DNA from 4 places in the Allobosea sp. P4_H5 genome. Region 3 is predicted to be linked to each of the others. Evidence: predicted binding sites of a transcription regulator. Region 3 holds the regulator's gene; each other region holds the start of a gene.

Region 1 (2,187 bases), on a different contig from region 3:
TCCGTGAACGCGGCCTGCGCCAGCGGCTCGAGGCGGCGCAGCGCAGCGTGGTCCACCCGCTCGCGATGACAGCAGTCGATTGCACCGGCAAGCGCGTCGAGGCGCGCGCCATCAACGAAGTCTCGCTGTTCCGCCGATCCTACCAGGCGGCCAAGCTGCGCCTGTCGGTCGACGGGCAGGTGCGCCTGTCCGAGCTCGTCGCCGACGGCGTGCTGCTTGCGACCCCGGCCGGCTCGACCGCCTACAACCTCTCGGCGAACGGCCCGATCCTGCCGCTCGACGCGCCACTCCTGGCGCTGACCCCGCTTTCGCCCTTCCGGCCCCGGCGCTGGCGCGGCGCGTTGCTGCCCGACCACGCCAGAGTGACGATCGCGGTGCTGGAGGCCGAGAAGCGACCGGTCAGCGCCGTCGCCGACCACACCCAGATCGACAACGTCATCTCGGTGCAGATCGCGATCGACCGCTCGCTCGATCTCGTCATGATGCACGACCCCGGCCACAGCCTGGACGAGCGCATCCTGCGCGAACAGTTCGGTTATTGAGGCTGCGCGGAGGCGGCTGCCCGTCGCGATGAAGCCTGCCGCGCCAGTGCCAGGCGAAGCGCCATGGGCTTTGCCGCAGTCCCGAATTTTATCGGGGACAAGCCGTGCAAAGTGCCTTGAACAAAACAGGAACATCGTTGATAGTGCCCGCGTGGCCGGCTAGGGTCCGGCTCCGGTCGATCGGCCGGTTCGTGGTGAAGTGCGCAGGAAACGGAGCCTGTCATGGCTGGTAGCGTCAACAAGGTCATTCTGGTCGGCAATCTCGGGCGCGACCCCGAGGTACGGCGCCTCGGCAGCGGCGAGCCGGTGGTCAATCTGCGGATCGCCACCTCGGAAACCTGGCGCGACAAGCAGTCGGGCGAGCGCAAGGAGCGCACCGAGTGGCATTCGGTGGTGATCTTCAACGAGAACCTCGCCAAGGTCGCCGAGCAGTACCTGAAGAAGGGCTCGAAGATTTACATCGAAGGCCAGCTGCAGACCCGCAAATGGCAGGACCAACAGGGCGTCGAGAAGTACACGACCGAGATCGTGCTGCAGCGCTTCCGCGGCGAGCTCACCATCCTCGACAGCCGCGGCCAGGGCGGCGACGAGTTCGGCGGCAGCAGCGGCGGCGGCTATGGCGATGAGGGCTCTTCGGGCGGTAGCTCCTTCGGCCGGTCGAGCCCCGTCGGCGGCGGCTCGCGCCAGCCGGCGATGGCGAGCGGCGGTGGCAGCAGCAGCGGCGGTTCGCGCTCGTCGAGCCATCTCGACGACGACATCCCGTTCTAGGCCCCGCGGGCAGTCGGGCGATCCGGCCTGTTCTGCCCCGTGCCTTCCCCGGACAGGCGCAAGCCTGATCCGATGCGATCACAATGAGATAGATCATCGTCGCGTCCTATCGGACACGCGATGATGATTTATGTGCGCAGGTTGAACACGACCGACAGGAAGCGGACGGTCGGCGTCAGCAGCCGCTCGTGGCCATGGACGAAATTGGCGTCGAAAACGAGCGTATCGCCTGGGCGCAGCTCCATCGCCGCGTCTGCATAGCGGTAGACCATCGCGCCTTCGAGCATGTGCATGAACTCGATCCCGGTATGCTGGAAGCCGGGATGGTCCGCCGCCTCGCTGGTCAGGGTAACCAGATAGGGCTCGATGTATTTTTCACCCGAGAGCAGGTGACCGAGCAATTCGTAGCTCAGCCCGGCGCGCTGGCCGCGGCGCTGCACGGCGATGCCCTGCCCCGCCCGCACGAGCGAATAGTCGGCCTGCTGGTTATAGGAGGCGAACAGCCGCGCGACCGGCACTTTCAGCGCAGCCGCGATCGAAACGAGCGTCGTGAAGGACGGGGTGGCCGAGCCGCGCTCGATCTTGGAGAGCATGCCGTTCGACAGCTTCGCCGCCTCGGCGAGCTGATTGGCGGCCATGCTCAGGCTCAGCCGCAGGCTCCGGATCTCCTGGCCGACCGCCGTCGCAAGGGCCTGGCCACCCTGCCCGCCATCGACTTCGCCAGACTCCTTGATAGATGAGCCCTCGCCCGTGGCCGTGCGGCCGGGCCGCGTCATCATTGAGAGCGCGCCACGCCTGACGCGCTTTCCTTCCGGCGGTTTGCCGTCGCGCTTGCGATCGACCACAGCAGAGCCTCCCAGCCTTTGCGCATCGGTTT
Region 2 (2,187 bases), on a different contig from region 3:
CTCGTTCGGCCTCGCATCGTCGAATTCGAGCGCGCCGATCCTCTCAGCCCGGCCGGTGACCTTGCCGGCCGAGGTCTTGATCTGGGCGACGTCGTCCTGCGCCTGGCGGAAATGGCTGTCGAGCTTGTCGACCCGGTCGCCGAGGCGGCGGACATCGTCGAGTAACTTGCCGACTTCGGACTGGATCACCTGCGCTTCCTCGCGCATGCGCGCATCGCGCACCAGCGACTGCATCAGCTGGATCGCCAGCGCCAGCAGCGAGGGCGAGACGATCATCACGCGCGCCCGGTGCGCCTTCTGGATGATATCGTCGAAATGCTCGTGCAGATCGGCATAGATCGCCTCGGACGGCACGAAGAGCAGCGCCATGTCCTGCGTCTCGCCCGGCAGGAAATAGCGCTCGGCGATGTCCTTGACGTGCTGGCCGACATCGGCGCGCACCCGCGCAGACGCGTGCTTCTTCGCCTCCTCGCCGCGCGCCTCGCGCAGCAGGGTGAAGCTCTCCAGCGGGAACTTGGCATCGATGACGAGACCGCGGCCGTCGCCTGGCAGGGTAACGAGACAGTCCGGCCGCTTGCCGGTCGAGAGCGTTGGTTGAAACGAGAAGAAAGCCGCTGGAAGACCGTCGCGGATGATCGCCTCCATCCGGCCCTGGCCATAGGCCCCGCGCGCCTGCTTGTTGGCGAGCACGTCCTTCAGCGTCACCACCTCGCCGGTGAGCTCGGTCAGGTTCTTCTGGGCGTTGTCGATGACGGCCAGCCGCTCCTGCAGCTTGCCGAGGCTCTCATTGGTCTGGCGGACGTTCTGCTCCAGCCCGGCGCCGACCTGCTGGCGCAGGCCGTCCATCCGTTCGGCCATGATGCGGGCGAGGTCGCCCTGCCGGGTCGAGAGGATCTCGGCCATCGTCTGCAGGCGGCCGCTGAGCTCGGCCTGCTGCCGGTTCATCTCGGCGACCTTGTCGTCCATCTCGCGGGCGCGCTCGGCCGCCATCGTCGCCTCGATCTCGCGCCGGCGCGCCGCGCGCCAGGACGAGAGCAGCGCCAGCGCCAGCAAAGCCAGCGTCAGCCCGGCGAAGCCGAAGGCGGCCTCGGCCCAGCTCACGGGGCGTTCCAACAGCACGAAGGCGATCTGGTTCATGCCGCAAGCCTACACGATCTCGGCCGTAAATCTAGAACATAAGCGGAACAGTTTGACCGCTTCGTCACAAGTGCTTATGTCGCGGCAACTCCTGAAAACGTCCTAGAGCGCCCTATGGCTATTCGCCCCCTCGTCATCCTGCCCGACTCGATGCTGCGCAAGGTTTCCGCGCCGATCGGCGACATCACGCCGGAGATCCGCAAGCTGGCGGACGACATGCTGGAGACGATGTACGACGCGCCGGGAATCGGCCTCGCCGCGATCCAGGTCGGCGAGCCTGTCCGCCTCGTCACGCTCGACGTCTCGAAGAAGGCGGAGGAAGGCGAGGAGCAGGAGCGTGAGCCGATGGTCTTCATCAACCCCGAGGTGACCTGGCGCTCGGACGAGTTCAATGTCTATGAGGAGGGCTGCCTGTCGATCCCCGAATATTACGAGGAGGTCGAGCGGCCGGCGCGCGTCAAGGTCAGCTATCGCGATCTTGACGGCAAGGCGCAGGAGATCGAGGCCGACGGCCTGCTCGCCACCTGCCTGCAGCACGAGATCGACCATCTCAACGGCGTGCTCTTCATCGACTACCTGTCACGGCTGAAGCGCGACCGGGTCAACAAGCGCTTCGCCAAGGCGGCGAAACGGGAGAGCGCGGCCTGACCGGCCGGGGCAAAACACTATGAGCTTGCGCGTTATCTTCATGGGCACGCCGGATTTCGCCGTGCCCACCCTGACCGAGATCATCGGCCAGGGCCACGAGGTCGTCTCCGTCTACACCCGCGCTCCGGCGCCGGCCGGTCGCGGCATGGAGCTGCGGCCCTCGCCGGTCCAGGTCACGGCCGAGCGCTTCGGCATCCCGGTGTTCTCGCCGAAGACGCTGAAGAGCGCGGAGGCCGCCGAGATCATGGCCTCGCACCAGGCCGATGTCGCCGTCGTCGTCGCCTATGGCCTGATCCTGCCCAAGGCGATCCTGGAGGTGCCGGAGCTCGGCTGCCTAAACCTGCACGCCTCGCTGCTGCCGCGCTGGCGCGGCGCTGCGCCGATCCAGCGCGCCATCATGGC
Region 3 (2,187 bases):
CGCCTTATGGCGTCTACCATTTCCAGACCTTCAACCCGTTCGGCCTGCTCGGCAATGCGCTGGCGCTGCCCTTCGTCTCGCTGATCGTGATGCCCGCCGCAGTCTTCGGCGTGCTCGCCTATCCGTTCGGGCTCGACTGGCCGGCCTGGGCGCTGATGGGCTGGGCCTCCGGCTATGTGCTCCAGCTTGCCCATTGGGTCGCCGGCATCGACCGCTCGACCGTGGTGCTGCCCGCCTTCGGCTCGACCGCCCTGATTCTGTTCTCGCTGTCGTTGCTCTGGCTGACCTTGTGGACGACGGCGCTGCGCTTCCTTGCCGCGCTGCCCTTGGTCGGCGGGCTGGCGCTGGCCTCGGCCCCGTCACGGCCCGACATCCTGATCGAGCGTGACGGCTCGGGCGTGCTGGTGCGGGGGCAGGAGGGGAAGATGGTACTGGCGGGCAAGCCGAGCCGCTTCGTGCTGACGCAATGGCTGCATGCCGACGGCGATTCGCGCGCGCCTGACGATACGGCCTTGCGCAATGGCGCCGCTTGCGATGCGCGCGGCTGCATCATCCGCCTGCCGGACGGGCGCAGCGTCGCCTATACGCGTGACCGGATCGCTCTGGTCGAGGACTGCCAGCGCGCCGATCTCGTGGTGACATCGCTCTATTGGACGGCACCGTGCGCCGCCCGCCTGATCGACCGGAGCTCCCTCATCCGCGACGGCGCGACCGCTTATCACGCGGCTCGCGGCGGTTGGCGCGCCTATACGGCCGACGAGGTCACACGCCTGCGTCCATGGACCCGAGCCCGACCGGAACCAAGGCCGGTGCCCGAGTCCGCTGCTGCGCCTGTGCCGACAGCCGCAACTGCGGAGCCGTCACAGGACGCCGAGGCGCTTCAGTAGCGCCGCATCAGGTTGACGAGCCGGCCCTGGATCTTGACCCGGTCCGGGCCGAGCACGCGCGTCTCATAGGCGGGGTTGGCGGCTTCGAGCGCGATCGAGGAACCGCGCTTGCGCAATCGCTTCAGCGTCGCTTCCTCGTCGTCGATCAGGGCGACGATGATGTCGCCGGTATTGGCGGTATCCTGCTTGCGGATCACGACGGTGTCGCCGTCGAGGATACCGGCCTCGATCATCGAATCACCGCGGACTTCGAGGGCGTAATGCTCGCCGCCGCCGAGCATGTCGGCGGGCATCGTAACGCTATGGCTGCGATCCTGGATCGCCGAGATCGGCGTGCCGGCGGCGATGCGGCCCATGACGGGAATGGAAACCGTCGAACGCCCGTTCTCTTCAGCCGGCGGGCGCGGCTTCGCCAGCGTTGCAGCAGGAGCGGACGGCGTCTGGCCGAGCCCGCCCTGGACGATCGAGGGGCTGAAACGGCCGCGCTGCGCCTGCGGTCCGCCGATGCCGTCCGGCATCTTGATGACTTCGAGAGCACGGGCCCGGTTCGGAAGCCGGCGAATGAAGCCGCGCTCCTCCAGCGCCATGATCAAACGATGGATGCCCGACTTGGAGCGCAGGTCGAGCGCGTCCTTCATCTCGTCGAAAGAGGGCGGCACGCCGGATTCGCGCAGGCGCTCATGGATGAAGCGAAGCAGTTCGAACTGTTTGCGTGTCAGCATGGTCGCGCCGCTCGCCTCTCGGGCTAGAATCGAAACAAAGCACGAACACCATAACTGTTCGCTTTGTGTTCCGCAAGCCGCATCCTGCCGCGAGGTGAACGGGTCAGCGCAGCCGGATGATCCGGCAGGGATCACCCGCCTTGGCCGCTTCGGCAAAGGCCGGGCGGATCACCAGCGCCTCGGCGCGCGACAGGTTCGCCAGCATCGAGGAATCCTGCTTGGTGAAGGGCCTGACCCGCCGCTCGCCATCGATGGTCTCGACAGTGGCGCGCAGATAGTCCTGGCGCTCGTCATTGGCCGGCAGATCGACGGCGAGGATGGCGGGTTCGCTGCGATCGCGCTCGGGATCGTCGATGCCGAGCAGGGCTTCGACCAGTGGCATCGCGAAGAGATGGCCGCAGACGATCGAGGAGACCGGATTGCCGGGCAGGCCGAGCGCGACCACGGTGCCAAGCCGGCCCATCATCATCGGCTTGCCCGGGCGCATCGCGATCTTCCAGAAGCCGAGTTCCATGCCCTGCGCCTTCAGCGCCGCCTGGACGAGATCGTGCTCGCCGACCGAAGCGCCACCGAGGGTG
Region 4 (2,187 bases), on a different contig from region 3:
CTCATCGCAATCTTGGCTCTGTTCTAGTGGGGCCGGCAGGCCCGGCGCAGTGGTTCTAGTCAGCGCGCTTACGCCTGTCCAGAAAGCGGTGAAGATGCGCAAGGGCGCCGCAAGCCGCTGACCGCAAAACGGAAACGGGCGACCCGGAGGCCGCCCGTCGACTTAATCACTTTATGCCGTCGTTTGAAGGCTCAGGCCTCGCCCTCGTCGAGATCCTCGGCGGTCGGGTCGGCATTCTCGAGGATGCGCTCGGCGACCAGGCCGGAATTCTGGCGGATGGTCGTCTCGATCTTGGCAGCGACGTCGGGATTGGCCTTTAGGAAGGTCTTGGCGTTCTCACGGCCCTGGCCGAGGCGCTGGCTGTCGAAGGAGAACCAGGCGCCTGATTTCTCGACGATGCCGGCCTTGACGCCGAGATCGACCAGCTCGCCGGCCTTCGAGATGCCCTCGCCGAACATGATGTCGAACTCGACCTGCTTGAAGGGCGGCGCCACCTTGTTCTTGACGACCTTGACGCGAACCTGGTTGCCGGTCGCCTCGTCGCGCTCCTTCAGCGTCGAGACACGGCGGATGTCGAGGCGGACCGAGGCGTAGAACTTGAGCGCATTGCCGCCGGTGGTGGTCTCGGGGCTGCCGTACATCACGCCGATCTTCATGCGGATCTGGTTGATGAAGATGACCATGCAGTTCGAGCGCGAGATCGAGGCGGTGAGCTTGCGCAAGGCCTGGCTCATCAGGCGGGCCTGGAGACCGGGCTGGTTGTCGCCCATCTCGCCCTCGATCTCGGCGCGCGGCGTCAGCGCCGCGACGGAGTCGATGACCAGCACGTCGATCGCGCCGGAGCGGACCAGCGTGTCGGTGATCTCGAGCGCCTGCTCGCCGGTGTCGGGCTGCGAGATCAGCAGGTCGTCGAGATTGACGCCGAGCTTGCGGGCATAGACCGGATCGAGCGCGTGCTCGGCGTCGACGAAGGCGCAGACGCCGCCCTTCTTCTGCGCTTCGGCGATGGTGTGCAGCGCGAGCGTGGTCTTGCCGGAGGATTCAGGTCCGTAGATCTCGATGACGCGGCCACGGGGCAGGCCGCCGACGCCGAGCGCGATGTCGAGGCCGAGCGAGCCGGTCGAGACCGTCTCGATCTCGATCGCCTGCTGGTTCTTGCCCAGGCGCATGATCGAGCCCTTGCCGAAAGCCCGTTCGATCTGCGAGAGCGCCGCATCGAGCGCCTTGGCCTTGTCCATCGAAGAGCCTTCCACGAGCCTGAGATTCGCCTGATTCACGACGTGCGCTCCTTATGGCAGGGGCGCGACCACATCTCAATCCGCGCCATGGGGATGACTATGGTCATGGTTTGTTCTCTCTCGCAAGTTCTTTTTTTGTTCTTATTTGGGGTATAGCGATAGCAGCTGAGCTGGACCACTTTTGACCATTCAAAAAAGGTTATGCGTTCGAGACCCGCACATATCGGATTTGCGCGACCGAGCTGTCTTTAGGGCGCCAAGGCGCTCCATCGAAGATCGTGTCCTTGACGGTACAGGCGATATCAGGGCCCTGTGCGGGCTGTGCAATGAGTGAATGTCGGGAACTCATGACCGAGCCTACGGTTACTTGCCCCAGCTGCCGGACTGAGTTCCGCTTGACCGAGCAGCTTGCCGCGCCGCTCATCGAGGCGACCCGCAAGCAGTACGAAAAGCGCATCGCGGACAAGGAGCGTGAAATCGGGGAGCGAGAAGCCGGGCTTTTGGGCCGTCAAAAAGAGCTTGAGCAGGCTAGGGCTGGGATCGATGCTCAGGTTGCCGAGAAGGTCAGCGCATTGCGCGCGCAGGTGGTTGCCGAGGAAAGTCGGAGGGCGCGCGAGGCCATTGGTTCTGATCTTCAGGCACGGACAGCAGAACTAGCAGAACTTCGCCGTGTTCTGGCGGAACACGACGAGAAGCTGGCGGAGGCCCAGAAGGCTCAGGCTGACCTTATGCGAAAGCAGCGCGAGTTGGATGATGCACGCCGTGAAATAGATCTAACAATCGAACGAAAAGTCGGAGAGTCTCTGGCCTCCGTTCGCGAGAAGGCCAAACTGGAGGCTGAGGATAGCCTGAAGCTGAAGGTAACCGAAAAGGAAGAGCAAATCGCCTCGATGCAGCGTCAGATCGAGGAGCTACGCCGACGTGCCGAGCAAGGGTCCCAGCAACTGCA

What was found. Region 3 encodes LexA, which represses DNA repair genes until DNA is damaged. Its sites were predicted from a motif close to TGTTCNNNNTGTGTTCNG; they were not measured.
Region 1: the regulator LexA is predicted to act here: its motif matches at 659-676, upstream of ssb (single-stranded DNA-binding protein).
Region 2: the regulator LexA is predicted to act here: its motif matches at 1,170-1,187, upstream of AC1DS0_RS12605 (DNA recombination protein RmuC).
Region 4: the regulator LexA is predicted to act here: its motif matches at 1,364-1,381, upstream of recA (recombinase RecA).

What each region holds. Positions count from the first base shown of each region.
Region 1 is NZ_JBFUKM010000011.1:267,879-270,065, reverse strand. It holds gene AC1DS0_RS22790 (NAD kinase) at 1-542, shown strand, start outside; gene ssb (single-stranded DNA-binding protein) at 765-1,310, shown strand; gene AC1DS0_RS22780 (helix-turn-helix domain-containing protein) at 1,439-2,086, opposite strand; gene AC1DS0_RS22775 (ABC transporter substrate-binding protein) at 2,061-2,187, shown strand, end outside.
Region 2 is NZ_JBFUKM010000005.1:269,486-271,672, forward strand. It holds gene AC1DS0_RS12605 (DNA recombination protein RmuC) at 1-1,137, opposite strand, end outside; gene def (peptide deformylase) at 1,252-1,785, shown strand; gene fmt (methionyl-tRNA formyltransferase) at 1,805-2,187, shown strand, end outside.
Region 3 is NZ_JBFUKM010000001.1:623,570-625,756, reverse strand. It holds gene AC1DS0_RS03015 (ComEC/Rec2 family competence protein) at 1-887, shown strand, start outside; gene lexA (transcriptional repressor LexA) at 881-1,609, opposite strand; gene AC1DS0_RS03005 (molybdopterin molybdotransferase MoeA) at 1,713-2,187, opposite strand, start outside.
Region 4 is NZ_JBFUKM010000006.1:311,460-313,646, reverse strand. It holds gene alaS (alanine--tRNA ligase) at 1-5, opposite strand, end outside; gene recA (recombinase RecA) at 192-1,277, opposite strand; gene AC1DS0_RS15095 (DUF2130 domain-containing protein) at 1,586-2,187, shown strand, end outside.